2 regions of the Mycobacterium sp. NGS62 genome follow, and region 2 is predicted to be linked to the other one. Evidence: riboswitches for the same ligand, from Rfam matches in the RefSeq annotation. Region 2 holds a riboswitch; the other holds the start of a gene.

Region 1 (6,401 bases), 310 kb from region 2:
GCCGGCCGCCGGGCCGCAGCACCCGGGCCACTTCCGGAATTGCGCGTGCCGGGTCGAACCAATGCCACGCCTGGGCGACCAGCACCGCGTCAACACTGTTGTCCGCCAGCGGAATCTCTTCGGCGGTACCCAGTAATGCCGGGGTGTCCGGCAACGAGCTGCGCAGCACCTCCAACATCTCAGCGATCGGATCCACCGCCACCACGGCCAGGCCGCGTTCAACCAGCCGAGTGGTCAGCTTGCCGGTCCCCGCGCCAAGGTCGAGCACATCGCGGGCCTCAGCCGGCAGCAGCCAGTCGATGGCCTCCGGCGGGTAGGACGGACGGCCCCGCTCGTAGGCGGCCGCTTCGGCGCCGAACGACAGCGAGCGGGCTTGCCGGGAGCGGGTCACCGCCGGCGCACACCTTCGCGGGCGGCTATATCCAGCGTCCGTCGCACCAATTCGCCGACGGCTTCGGATTCCACCAAGAAGCCGTCGTGTCCGTAGATCGAGTCGATGATCTGTAGCTCGGTGCATCCCGGCATCAGGTCAGCCAGTTCCTCCTGCAGCCGCAGCGGAAAGAGCCGGTCGGAAGTAATGCCCCCGATCACCACCGGCACCGGACAGCCGCGCAGTGCCTCGGCGACCCCGCCGCGGTCGCGACCGACGTCGTGTCCAATCATCGCGTGGGTCAAGGCCACATAGCTTCCGGCATCGAACCGGGCGACCAACTTGCTGCTCTGATACTCCAGATAACCTTGCACGGAGTAACGACCGCCCGTCGCCGGATCTTCGCCGCTCTGAGGATCATTGGCGAAGCGGGTGTCCAACTCGAGCTCGCCCCGGAAAGCCAGGTGCGCGAATTGACGGGCGATCGCCAGTCCGACGTCGGGTGTGCGGCCGGTGCCGTGGTAGTCACCGCCCTGCCAGTTCGGGTCGGCCTCGATCGCTCTGAGCTGGCTGACCTGGGTGCCGATCTCGTCGGCAGTGCTACGCGCACCCACCGCCAATAGCAACGCGGACGCAACCTCGTCGGGGTGGCCGATAATCCATTCCAGCGCCCGTGCGCCGCCCATCGATCCGCCGACGACGGCGGCAACTTTGGTGATGCCCAGTGCGGCCAACGCCGCGATGTCTGCCTCCACCTGATCGCGAATCGTGACAAGCGGAAACCGTGAGCCCCAGGGTTTTCCGTCGGGAGCCAGTGAGCTGGGCCCGGTTGAGCCGCGGCAGCCGCCCAGCACGTTGGTGGACAGTGCGCACCAACGGTTGGTGTCGATCGGCGCACCCGGCCCGGCGATGCCGTCCCACCAGCCCGGCGTAGGCTGCCCGGGCCCGGCGGGGCCGGTGATGTGCGAATCGCCGGTGAGCGCGTGCAACACCACGACGACGTTGTCGCGTGACGGCGACAACTCTCCCCACCGCTGTACGGCGATCTGGACGTCGTCGAGCACCACGCCGCTTTCCAGCGTCAGCGAACCGACGTCAACGACGCCGAGCTCCCCTTCGGCGGGAAGCGCTTGAGTTGGCACGTCGAAGATTGTCACCCAAGCCTCCTCAGAATGCCGCCACGGCGTGCGGGTCGCCCGCGGTGGCGGCACCGAATTTGCGAGCCGCAGCAAAGCCGAGTTGCAAGTCGGCCAGGATGTCATCGATACCCTCGATGCCGACGGCCAACCGCACCAGCCCCGGGCTGACGCCGCTTGACAGCTGCTCCTCAGGACTGAGTTGGGAGTGGGTCGTCGATGCCGGATGGATCACCAGCGACCGCACATCCCCGATGTTGGCGACGTGGCTGTGCAGTTGCAGCGCATTGACAAACGCCTTCCCGGCCTCCACGCCGCCGGCCAACTCGAAGGCCAGCACTGCGCCGGTTCCTCTGGGCGCCAGCTTCTTTCCCAGCTCGTACCACGGCGAGCTCGGCAGCCCGGCGTAGTTGACCGACACCACGTCGTCATGATCGGCCAAAAACTCGGCGACCCGCTTGGCGTTGCCGACGTGACGCTCCATGCGCAGACTCAAGGTTTCCAGCCCCTGCGCGACCAAGAACGCGTTGAACGGCGAGGCCGCAGAACCATAGTCGCGCAGCAGTTGCACCCGAGCTTTGAGCGCGAACGCGGGCGGCCCCAATTCCGCGTAGACCACGCCGTGGTAACTGGGGTCGGGCGTGGTGAAGTCGGGAAAACGGCCGCCCGTCCAGTCGAACGTGCCACCGTCGACGATGACACCGGCGATCGCGGCGCCATGGCCACCCAGGTATTTGGTGGCCGAATGGACCACAATGTCAGCGCCCTGGGCGATCGGCTGGATCAGGTAGGGGGTGGCGACGGTGTTGTCGACGATCAGCGGCAGCCCGTTCTGATGGGCAATAGCGGCCACGCCCGGGGTATCCAGCACGTCGATCTGCGGATTGGAGATCGTCTCGGCGAAGAACGCCTTGGTGTTGGGCCGGATCGCCGAGCGCCAGGACTCCAGGTTGTCGGGATCGTCGATGAAGGTGACCTCGACGCCGATCTTGGCCAGCGAATAGTGGAACAGGTTGTAGGTGCCGCCGTAGAGCCGCGGACTGGAGACGATGTGGTCACCGGCGCCGGCCAGGTTCAGCAGCGCGAACGTCGACGCCGCTTGGCCGGAGGCCAGGAACAGTGCGGCCACCCCGCCCTCGAGCGCGGCGATGCGCTGCTCGACGACGTCGGCGGTCGGATTCATGATCCGGGTGTAGATGTTTCCCGGGACCTCCAGCCCGAACAGCGCCGCCGCGTGTGCGGTGTCATCGAAGGTGAAGGAGGTGGTCTGGTAGATCGGCAGGGCGCGTGCGTGGGTGGTCGGGTCCGGCCGCTGCCCGACATGGATTTGTTTGGTTTCGAATGACCAATGCGCGGTCGGATCGTTGTCGTCGTTCTCGTCAGCGCTCATCTGCATGCTTTCTGTCAATGGCTTGTGCGGGGGCGGTTGCTCGTAGGCGCCCGGGACGCCATCCGGAGAAGACGTCAACCGGCGGCCATTCGGTCAGCAACTGTGAGACACGATGGGCCGGCCCAAATAGGCGTGCATCAGGTTTCCCTGTCTACTCGGGGGGCCCGTCACGGCGGACCCGCGCTTGCCGCGTAGCCGGTTGTGGCTACTCAACCTGGTCATCACCCGGGGCACCCCACCGCGGTTGGAGGGTTGCCGGCCAGCAAGCCGGGGCTTGAACGCTGGCACTCATGACCGACCTGAAGCTTATCGCACGTCGGTGAGACGCCGCCACCTGACTCGCCGACGATGCAGACCCCGAGCAGGATAAACGCCGCAGATAACGCGTGACCCCTTTACGGCTGTCGATTACCGCGTACGCGATACTGGCAGCCACCGTGACATCGCGAGCCGCTGACAATCTTGAGACGCCGGGAGACAGACCGTGTGCGCCGAACAGCCGACCATCATCTACACGCTGACCGACGAGGCGCCGTTGTTGGCGACGTATGCCTTTTTGCCGATCGTGCGCGCGTTTGCCGAACCGGCGGGCATCAACATCGAAGCCAGCGACATCTCGGTGGCGGCACGCATCTTGGCCGAGTTCCCCGATTACCTCACCGAAGAGCAGCGCGTGCCCGACAACCTCGCCGAACTCGGCCGGCTGACGCAACTGCCCGACACCACGATCATCAAGCTGCCGAACATCAGCGCGTCGGTGCCGCAACTGGTGGCCGCGATCAAAGAGCTGCAGGGTAAGGGATTCAAGGTTCCGGATTACCCGGAGAATCCGAAAACCGACCGGGAAAGGGAGCTGAAAAAGCGTTACGCCAATGTCTTGGGCAGTGCGGTGAACCCGGTGCTGCGGGAAGGCAACTCGGATCGGCGTGCGCCCAAGGCGGTCAAGGAATTCGCGCGTAAGCACCCGCACAGCATGGGCGAGTGGTCGATGGCATCGCGCACTCATGTGGCGACCATGCGGCACGGCGACTTCTATCACGGCGAGAAGTCGATGACGCTGGACCGCGCGCGCGACGTGAAGATGGAACTGGTCACCAAAACCGGCGAGACGATCGTGCTCAAGCCGGAAGTGTCACTGGCCGAGGGCGACATCATCGACAGCATGTTCATGAGCGTGCGTGCTCTGCGCGAGTTCTACGAGGAACAGATGGAGGATGCGCGCAAGACCGGCGTGATGTTCTCTTTGCACGTCAAGGCGACGATGATGAAGGTCAGCCACCCCATCGTGTTCGGCCACGCGGTCAAAGTCTTCTACAAGGACGCGTTCGCCAAGCATCAGAAGCTGTTCGACGAGCTGGGTGTCAACGTCAACAACGGCCTGGTTGACCTCTACAACAAGATCGAGTCGCTGCCCGCGTCGCAACACGACGAGATCATTCGCGACCTGCACGCCTGCCACGAGCACCGGCCGGAGTTGGCGATGGTCGATTCGGCCAAAGGAATCTCGAACTTCCACTCGCCCAGTGACGTGATCGTGGACGCCTCGATGCCGGCGATGATTCGCGCCGGCGGCAAGATGTACGGCGCCGACGGACGGCAAAAGGACACCAAGGCGGTCAACCCCGAGTCCACGTTCGCCCGCATCTACCAGGAAATCATCAACTTCTGCAAGACCAACGGCGCTTTCGATCCAGCGACGATGGGCACCGTTCCCAACGTCGGTCTGATGGCGCAGCAGGCCGAGGAATACGGGTCGCACGACAAGACATTCGAGCTGTCCCAAGACGGCGTCGCTAACATCGTGGACCTCGCCACCGGTGAAGTGCTGCTGTCGCAGGAGGTGGAAGCCGGCGACATCTGGCGGATGCCGATCGTGCGGGACGCGCCGATCCGCGACTGGGTGAAGCTGGCCGTCACCCGCGCCCGGAACTCCGGTATGCCGGTGCTGTTTTGGCTGGACCCCTACCGGCCGCACGAAAACGAACTGATCAAGAAGGTCAGGACGTATCTGAAGGAGCACGACACCGAGGGCCTCGACATTCAGATCATGTCGCAGGTTCGTTCCATGCGATACACCTTGGAACGGCTGATCCGCGGGCTGGACACCATCGCCGCGACCGGCAACATCCTGCGCGATTACCTGACTGACCTGTTTCCGATCCTGGAGTTGGGCACCAGCGCCAAGATGCTGTCCATCGTGCCGCTGATGGCCGGCGGCGGAATGTACGAAACCGGCGCAGGCGGTTCGGCGCCCAAGCACGTCAAGCAACTGGTGGAGGAGAATCACCTGCGCTGGGACTCGCTGGGCGAGTTCCTGGCACTGGGCGCCAGCCTGGAGGATATGGGCGCCAAGATCGGCAACGAGCGCGCCGAGATTCTGGGCACGACGCTGGATGCCGCGATCGGCAAGCTGCTGGACAACAACAAGAGCCCGTCGCGCAAGACCGGTGAGCTCGACAACCGCGGCAGCCAGTTCTATCTGGCCATGTACTGGGCGCAAGAGCTGGCGGCCCAGAACGATGACGAGGATCTGCGGAAGCACTTCACCGCACTGGCCGATGCCCTGAAGGAAAACGAAGACGTCATCGTTGCCGAACTGGCCGAGGCGCAGGGCGAGGCGGTCGACATCGGCGGCTACTACGCGCCGGATCGCGACAAGACGACCGCGGTGATGCGCCCGAGTAAAACACTCAACGCCGCACTCGACGCGCAGGTCACGACCGCCTGAATCCTGATTGTTCAGAACCGTCCGCTGTGGGGCACCCCTTGTAGTGTTGGGTCGAGAGAGATTGCTCACCCGCAGGCTCACCAGGTTGCCCACAAGGCGGCGTTAATCGTCGGGTAGGAGGATCGGACTCAGATGTCTGACGGCGGAAAGATCAAAGTCAAAGGCACGGTAGTAGAGCTCGACGGCGACGAGATGACACGTGTCATCTGGCAGTGGATCAAGGATTTGCTGATCTTTCCGCACCTCGACATCGACCTGGATTACTACGACCTGGGCATCGAGCACCGCGACGACACGGACGACCAGGTGACGATCGACTGCGCCTATGCCATCAAGAAGCACGGCGTCGGCGTCAAGTGCGCCACCATCACCCCCGACGAGGCCCGCGTCAAGGAGTTCGACCTCAAGACCATGTGGTCGTCGCCGAACGGAACGATCCGGAACATTCTGGGCGGCACAATATTTCGCGAGCCGATCATGATTTCGAACGTCCCGCGGTTGGTTCCCGGCTGGAAGAAGCCGATTATCATCGGCCGTCACGCTTTTGGCGACCAGTATCGTGCGACGAACTTCAAAGTGGACCGCCCCGGGACCGTCACGCTGACCTTCACACCCAACGACGACAGCGAGCCGGTTGTGCATGAAATGGTGAGCATTCCCGAAGACGGCGGTGTCGTGATGGGGATGTACAACTTCAAGGAATCGATCCAGGACTTCGCCCGCACGTCGTTTGCCTATGGCCTGCAAGAGAACTACCCGGTGTATCTGTCGACCAAG
Region 2 (6,401 bases):
CGAAAGCGGTTCGGCACCAATCCTTCCGCCACCGACGACGCCGTGGTCGCAGCGCCAGCCGATGCTCAAGCGCTACGTCCGGTGGCTGGTGCACGGCTGCGGTGTCACCCAGGCGGCCACGGCGCGGGTGCTGAACTCGACGGGCCAGCGCACACCCAAAGGCCGGCCCTGGCAGCCGGCGACGGTGTCGGCGCTACTCAACGGCCGCTACGACCACGGTGCCAAGGCCTGCCGGTGATCGACCCTGCCCCTGAAGGAGGTAAGCGCATGAAACCTAATGCCGCACAATTGGACCGGGTTTGCGGAGTGCTGCTGGGAACCGCCGCCGGCGACGCGTTGGGCGCACCGTTCGAGTTCGGCGACCCGCTGGGGCCCGAGGTGAAGGTCGCGATCGATGACGAGGTCAGTCAGCGTTCGATCTGGGAAACCGGTGAATGGACCGATGACACCTCGATGGCGATCGCGATCGCCGAGGTCGCGGAAACCGGTGTGGATCTGCGGGATGAGGCCGCCCAAGACGCGATCGTGCACCGCTGGTATCAGTGGGCGAACCAGCCGGGCACCAAAGACGTCGGCATCCAAACGCGTGCGGTATTGAGTGCGGTGGGCCGGCAGGGACTCTCGGCGGCGGCCGCCCGCGAGGCGTCGGCGGCGGAGCACCAGCGGGAGGGCAGGAGCGCGGGCAACGGCTCATTGATGCGGACGGCCCCGGTGGCGTTGGCCTACCTGAACGACGAGGACGGTTTGGTGGAGGCGGCGCGCGCCATCAGCGCGTTGACTCACCATGAGCCCGACAACGGAGATGCGTGTGTGTTGTGGTGCTGCGCGATCCGCCACGCTGTGCTGACCGGTGAGTTGAACGTGCGAATTGGGTTGGATCACCTCGATGCGGCAGCGCAGGCCAGGTGGTCGGCGCTGCTCGACGCCGCCGAGCGATCACAACCGGCGGATTTCACCAAGAACGGCTGGGTGGTCGAGGCGCTGCAGGGGGCGTGGTCGGCGATCTCGACGACACCGGCGCCGCAAGAGGATCCGGCTGCCGGGGTATTCCGCGCCGATCATCTGCGGTTGGCGCTGGAAGCGGCGGTACGCGGTGGGCGGGACACCGATACTGTCGCCGCGATCGCCGGTGGGTTGCTCGGCGCGGTGTGGGGTGCCTCGGCGGTGCCCGCACAGTGGCGGCGCCGACTGCACGGGTGGCCGGGGTGGAACGCGCGCAAGCTGGTCGCTGTCGCGACCGCCATCGCGCTCGGTGGCCAACCGGACACCTTCGACTACGGCTACGCGACGATCCCGGAGCAGGGACCGCTCTTCCAACATCCGCATGATGACCAGGTGTGGGTTGCCGGGGTACGGGCGCTGAAGTCCTTGCCCGACGACGTCGGTGCGGTCGTATCACTGTGCCGGGTCGGCGATTTCGACCTGCCCGACACGGCCGAACACCTTGACGTGCGGCTCATCGATCAGGCCGGCGAAAACCCGAACCTCGACTTCGTGCTGTACGACACCGTGCGCGCGATCGAACAATTCCGCGCCGAGGGCAAGACCGTGCTGTTCCACTGCGTGCAAGCGGTCAGCCGTACGCCAACCATCGCTGCCCTCTACGGCGCGCGTCGCAAGGGCATCGCCATCGAAGACGCGCTCAACGACGTCACGTCCTTGCTCCCGGGAGCGTGGCCGAACGACGAGTTCCGACGAGCCTTGCGGCGGCTGCACCCGGAGCTGAACGCCGCTTCATAGAGGTACGGCTGTGCCGCACCGCGCGGAAGTCAACCGGCGTTACGTCGAGGAGCTCACTGCGGACAGTGCCGCGTCGTAGTTGGGCTCCTGGGCGATCTCTGGGACCAGTTCCGAGTAAACGACCTTGCCGTCGGTGCCGATGACCACAACGGCGCGCGCGAGCAGGCCGGCCATCGGCCCGTCGACCAGGGTGACGCCATAGTCGTCGCCGAAGCTGTCGCGGAACGCCGACGCTGACTTGACGTTCTCGATGCCCTCGGCGCCGCAGAACCGCGCCTGCGCGAACGGGAGGTCGTTGGAGACGCACAGCACCGAGGCACCGCTGCCGGCGGCGCGCTCGTTGAAGGTCCGCACGCTGGTCGCACAGACCGGGGTGTCGATGGACGGAAAGATGTTGAGCAGCAGGGCCTTATCGCGGAACTGGTCGCTGCTGACTGCGCCGAGGTCGGTGCCGGTCAAGGTGAAGTCGGGAGCCTGAGAGCCGACGGCCGGGAGCTCGCCAACCGTATTGATCGCATTTCCACGCAAAGTTATCTGTGCCATGAGCCATAGTCTGCCAAGCGCCGGACGCCAGCGTCGATTGGGGTGCCCGGCGAAGCTTGGAAGACGTCTGTTTCCAGCTCAAAAGGAACCACGTGGGTGGACCACAGTCGTGCTGGGCCAGTGAGAAATCCGCTGCTGCAGTCCGAATTCGGCCACGCTTGTCGGGCCGGTGTACTAAGCTGAAGTTGCTTCACGAGTTGCCGTCGCCAAGCTCCGACTGGACGGTACGCCAACCCCACGCTCGTGGGTGGCTCGGATGACGAAGCGGTCGACACCGACCGGTGCCGGCAAGAGCGCCTCCCTTCGGCCGGAGGCCCGATGTTTCGGGAGTATTGAAATGCCTTGGAATTGTCTTTCCGGGTCATACGGTCACCGACACCGCGTGCACTGGATCCACGAGGCGCCGTTCACAACGAGGGGTGCGTCGAAGTCGATGGCGAGCGTACGAGCAGCGGTGAACGACTGCGTGCCGACGCCTCAGAACCAGGCGGAAGCGAAATGACCGGGCAGAAGCTAAGCGCAACCGACAAAGCCCTGCGTGACCGGATTGTTGAGTTGTCCGTGCACATTCCATGCGGCGGTCTGCGCGGTCCCGTGTGCGGCAGGTGGCAGTCATGCAGTGACGAGGATTCGCCTGAGCGATGGGAAGGTAACGACGTTTCCCGTGAAAGGGACCTGTGCATTATCTGCTTCAGGGCCACGGCCGGCGGCAGATCGCGGTGGTCCTGGCTGGCATGCCCGGACTGCCGCCGGGTCAACGAGTCGGTCGCCAGGCTGGAGTCGGAGTATGGCGATCGCCCATTCGCCCTTGGCCGGCACAGCCTGATGAACGGGATCGGCGTCCGCGGCGGCGCGCCACCGGAGGTTCAAAAGGAGCAAACCGCTCAACTGCTGGAATTCGTCAAAGGCGATGGGCGTCTGCGAGAGTGGCGCGAGCGCGAATACCCGCGGCTGGCGAGCCGGTTCGACCCGCTCGCCGACGTCCCGCTGCGGGTTTGGCAGGCCGAATGGCCGCCGAGCCTCGAGGCATCCGTGGATGCTTTCGCGCGCCTGCTCGGACATGCACCGGACCCGCCGCCATGGACCTGACTTGTGGCAAGCCATTGCCATGGTCTTTCGGAGTCATGAATAGTCACCGGCACATTGTGCGATCGTGCCACAAGGATTATCGAAGACACTTCTGAAATCGATACACCACAGGGTAATTCATGAGTCCGGATAGAAACGTTATCGTCCCTTTGCGGCGTGCCCCGGCCTATGCCGCGAATACGTGGGGTCCGTATTACGACACGCTGCATCCTCCCCGCTGGGTGCATTTCATCGTCGACTGGAAAGTCGCGCCGAAGTGGATCGACGATGCCGTGAGACTGTGGCAGCAGCGCCAAGAACGCCGTCGTGCGTATGAAGCGGCTCATGGCAGCGACCCGGTGATGTGGCCGACTCAGCATCCCGGTGTTGTCCTGCGCGGGATCCCGGCCTGTCTTGGATGCCACTGGCTGGGTGAGTCAGGCTATTACCGCCACGACCACGCGTTCCTATATCCGGCCGACCTTGCGCGCCGCCATGAGGCCTCCAACGGGGCATTCCGTGGTGGCGGAGCTGACCGTTTGATGCCTACTGCTCGGCCGACCCCTAGCCCGCCACCGGTCACGACTCCTCCGATTCCACGTCGCGTTCCGCCGTTACCGCTGCGCATCGCCGACAGGTATGCGACCGGCAGAAGGCGATCTTGGAAATGAACGCACCGAGTATGCACCGACCTTTGCCATCCGCGATTAAGACGCATTCCCGATAGGAGGCAGCGCATGAATACCGACGACACCACGACAGCATTGGGTTCTGCCGAATGGGGTTTCACCACACTCGCGTACGTATGGGACGCTAGGACGCGAGCGATCATTGCCGGCGCCGATAGGCTTGAGGCGCTTTCCGAAGATGAGCGGGTGCGCTCCCTAACCGCGCTGAGCCAACGGGTGAGTGCCCTCGCTCGCGGTCTCGACGACGGTTGGTTCGTAGGCACGGCCTTTTTCATGGTCGAGGACTTGTATAAGTCCTACTTTCGCCAGTTTCGATGGTCACCCGGCGTCCACGACTACGTTGCCGCTACCGCAGGTGCATTCATGCAGGAACTGACTCGACGCGGATTTGTGCTCCACTACGTCATCGATAACACGCAGTCTGAGGCCAGCCTGGCCGAGGTGTCCGCCTGGCTGCCACTTGTTTTCAAGGTGGCGGGTCTAGTGGTGACGGGCCCACAACTGATGGCGCTGGACCTCATGGAGCGGGTAGACCATCGAAGCCGAGACGTCGACGCGATTCCGCTTTACCGCACAGAGGGCCACTATCTCGCAGATCGGCTGATCGAACGTTGCCATCAGGAACGCCGGTCCTCGGTCTATCTGAACCTGGACCTCGACGACGACGCCCCGGCACTTTCTATGGATGTGGCGCTGTCACAGCGCAATACGCGCGGGACGATTCTTGTCTTCCGCGACCAGGCCCCCATCATCGGCTCGGTTGCACAGATCGTTGCGCCGCCGGGAGTGACCCTTCCGCTAGGGGACCCTTCATGATTTGCGATGGGATACGCGCCCACCAAAGGCAAAATGATGAGCGATGAGCGCGGCCGGATTGTAGGGCCTCCGCCGCCACCGCCTCGCGATTACATTCCGGGCGAGGAGCGCAAGTGGCTCATCATGATGGGTAAGGGGCAATTCTTACAGACGAAGAGAGGTCAGCTTGGCCAGGACAAGGGCAGGCCACAACGATGCGTTGGGCTCGGAGAGAGTGACGTCGCCAAACGCCAGAAAGCGCAGCGATGAGCGCTGATCGTGGCTGGCTCGGCAGCCCACAACCCAGCAAGGAGGTACGCGTGGCCGATTCCGCGTGTGAGGGCTATGACATCATCGGCGACGTCCACGGATGCGCTACCCAGCTCGAAGAGTTACTCATCGAACTCGGCTACCAACCAGCCGACGGGACCGGCGAATATCGCCACCCTCGTCGCCAAGCCATCTTTGTGGGTGATGTCATCGACCGAGGAGACGAACAACTGCGTGTGCTGCAGCTCGTCAAACGCATGGTCGACGCGGGGAGCGCGCGAATTGTCATGGGCAACCATGAATTCAACGCCATCGCCTATCACACCGAGTGGCCGCATGGCAGCGGAAAGTTCCTCCGCGCACACGATGACCCGGAGAACCGGTGGTCAGAGAAGAACACCAAGCAGCACCAGGCTTTCCTCGACCAAGTTGTCGGCGCTGAACGGGGTAGCTACCTCGAGTGGTTTAAGACGATGCCGCTGTGGCTGGATCTCGGCGGCCTGCGCGTCGTGCACGCATGTTGGCATGACGACTCAATTGGGCTCGTAGAGCAGCGATGCGGTTCACATGCTCCATTCACCGAGGTGGCATACTTCGTGGCGGCCAGCATCCCGGAGGACCCGCTGTACCGTGCGGTCGAGACGCTGCTCAAGGGTCCGGAAATCAGTCTGGTCGACCATGGCCAACCCGAGTACTACGACAAGGATGGCTTCCCGCGCGGCAACGCGCGAGTGCGGTGGTGGAATAACAGCGCCCGTACGCTGCGCGACATCGCTGAAATGGAAGGCAAATTCACCACCGCCTCCGGCGGCCCCTACCCGCGGTTGCCTGAAGTTGAACTGGCCGACGGCGATCACTCCTATGTCTACACCGGGCGAGTACCTGTCGTTTATGGCCACTATTGGCGGCAAGGTTCCCCGAAACACCGGCATGACTGGACGGATTACACCGCCTGCGTGGACTTCAGCGCCGTCAAGGGCGGATCACTGACCGCTTACCGGTGGTCTGGCGAAAAGCAGATCCGCCCCGACCATTACGTGCAGCGAGGCGGCCGATGATGACGGTTTCGAGTGGACTGTTTCTGAACCCGGGTTTGAGGATCGGTCGGTGCCGTTTTACATGCTCACACCACAGGATGTCTCCGAGTACGCCGACGCCTACCGCGACGAAATCAACGCTCACCCGGACAACGACCTCGGCGGTTGGTGAGGTGGTCAGGAGGGTCCGGCGCCCGGTGATCGCTACTGGTACAACGACATCTCCCGCAACTATGACGAGCTTGCAGAGGCTACCGAA

What was found. A riboswitch is a leader RNA that binds a small molecule or an ion and turns the genes downstream of it on or off. The one in region 2 is predicted to bind S-adenosylmethionine.
Region 1: it holds a riboswitch for S-adenosylmethionine, as region 2 does, so the genes downstream of both, AC5Y49_RS14355 (bifunctional o-acetylhomoserine/o-acetylserine sulfhydrylase) here and AC5Y49_RS15930 (hypothetical protein) in region 2, are expected to answer to the same signal.

What each region holds. Positions count from the first base shown of each region.
Region 1 is NZ_JCALCK010000005.1:6,788-13,188, reverse strand. It holds gene AC5Y49_RS14365 (class I SAM-dependent methyltransferase) at 1-391, opposite strand, end outside; gene metX (homoserine O-acetyltransferase MetX) at 388-1,527, opposite strand; gene AC5Y49_RS14355 (bifunctional o-acetylhomoserine/o-acetylserine sulfhydrylase) at 1,538-2,896, opposite strand; SAM riboswitch class IV at 3,072-3,192, opposite strand; gene AC5Y49_RS14350 (NADP-dependent isocitrate dehydrogenase) at 3,381-5,624, shown strand; gene AC5Y49_RS14345 (NADP-dependent isocitrate dehydrogenase) at 5,757-6,401, shown strand, end outside.
Region 2 is NZ_JCALCK010000005.1:318,235-324,635, reverse strand. It holds gene AC5Y49_RS15945 (hypothetical protein) at 1-238, shown strand, start outside; gene AC5Y49_RS15940 (ADP-ribosylglycohydrolase family protein) at 268-1,740, shown strand; gene tpx (thiol peroxidase) at 1,780-2,283, opposite strand; SAM riboswitch class IV at 2,472-2,583, shown strand; gene AC5Y49_RS15930 (hypothetical protein) at 2,782-3,372, shown strand; gene AC5Y49_RS15925 (hypothetical protein) at 4,089-4,856, shown strand; gene AC5Y49_RS15920 (metallophosphoesterase) at 5,156-6,163, shown strand.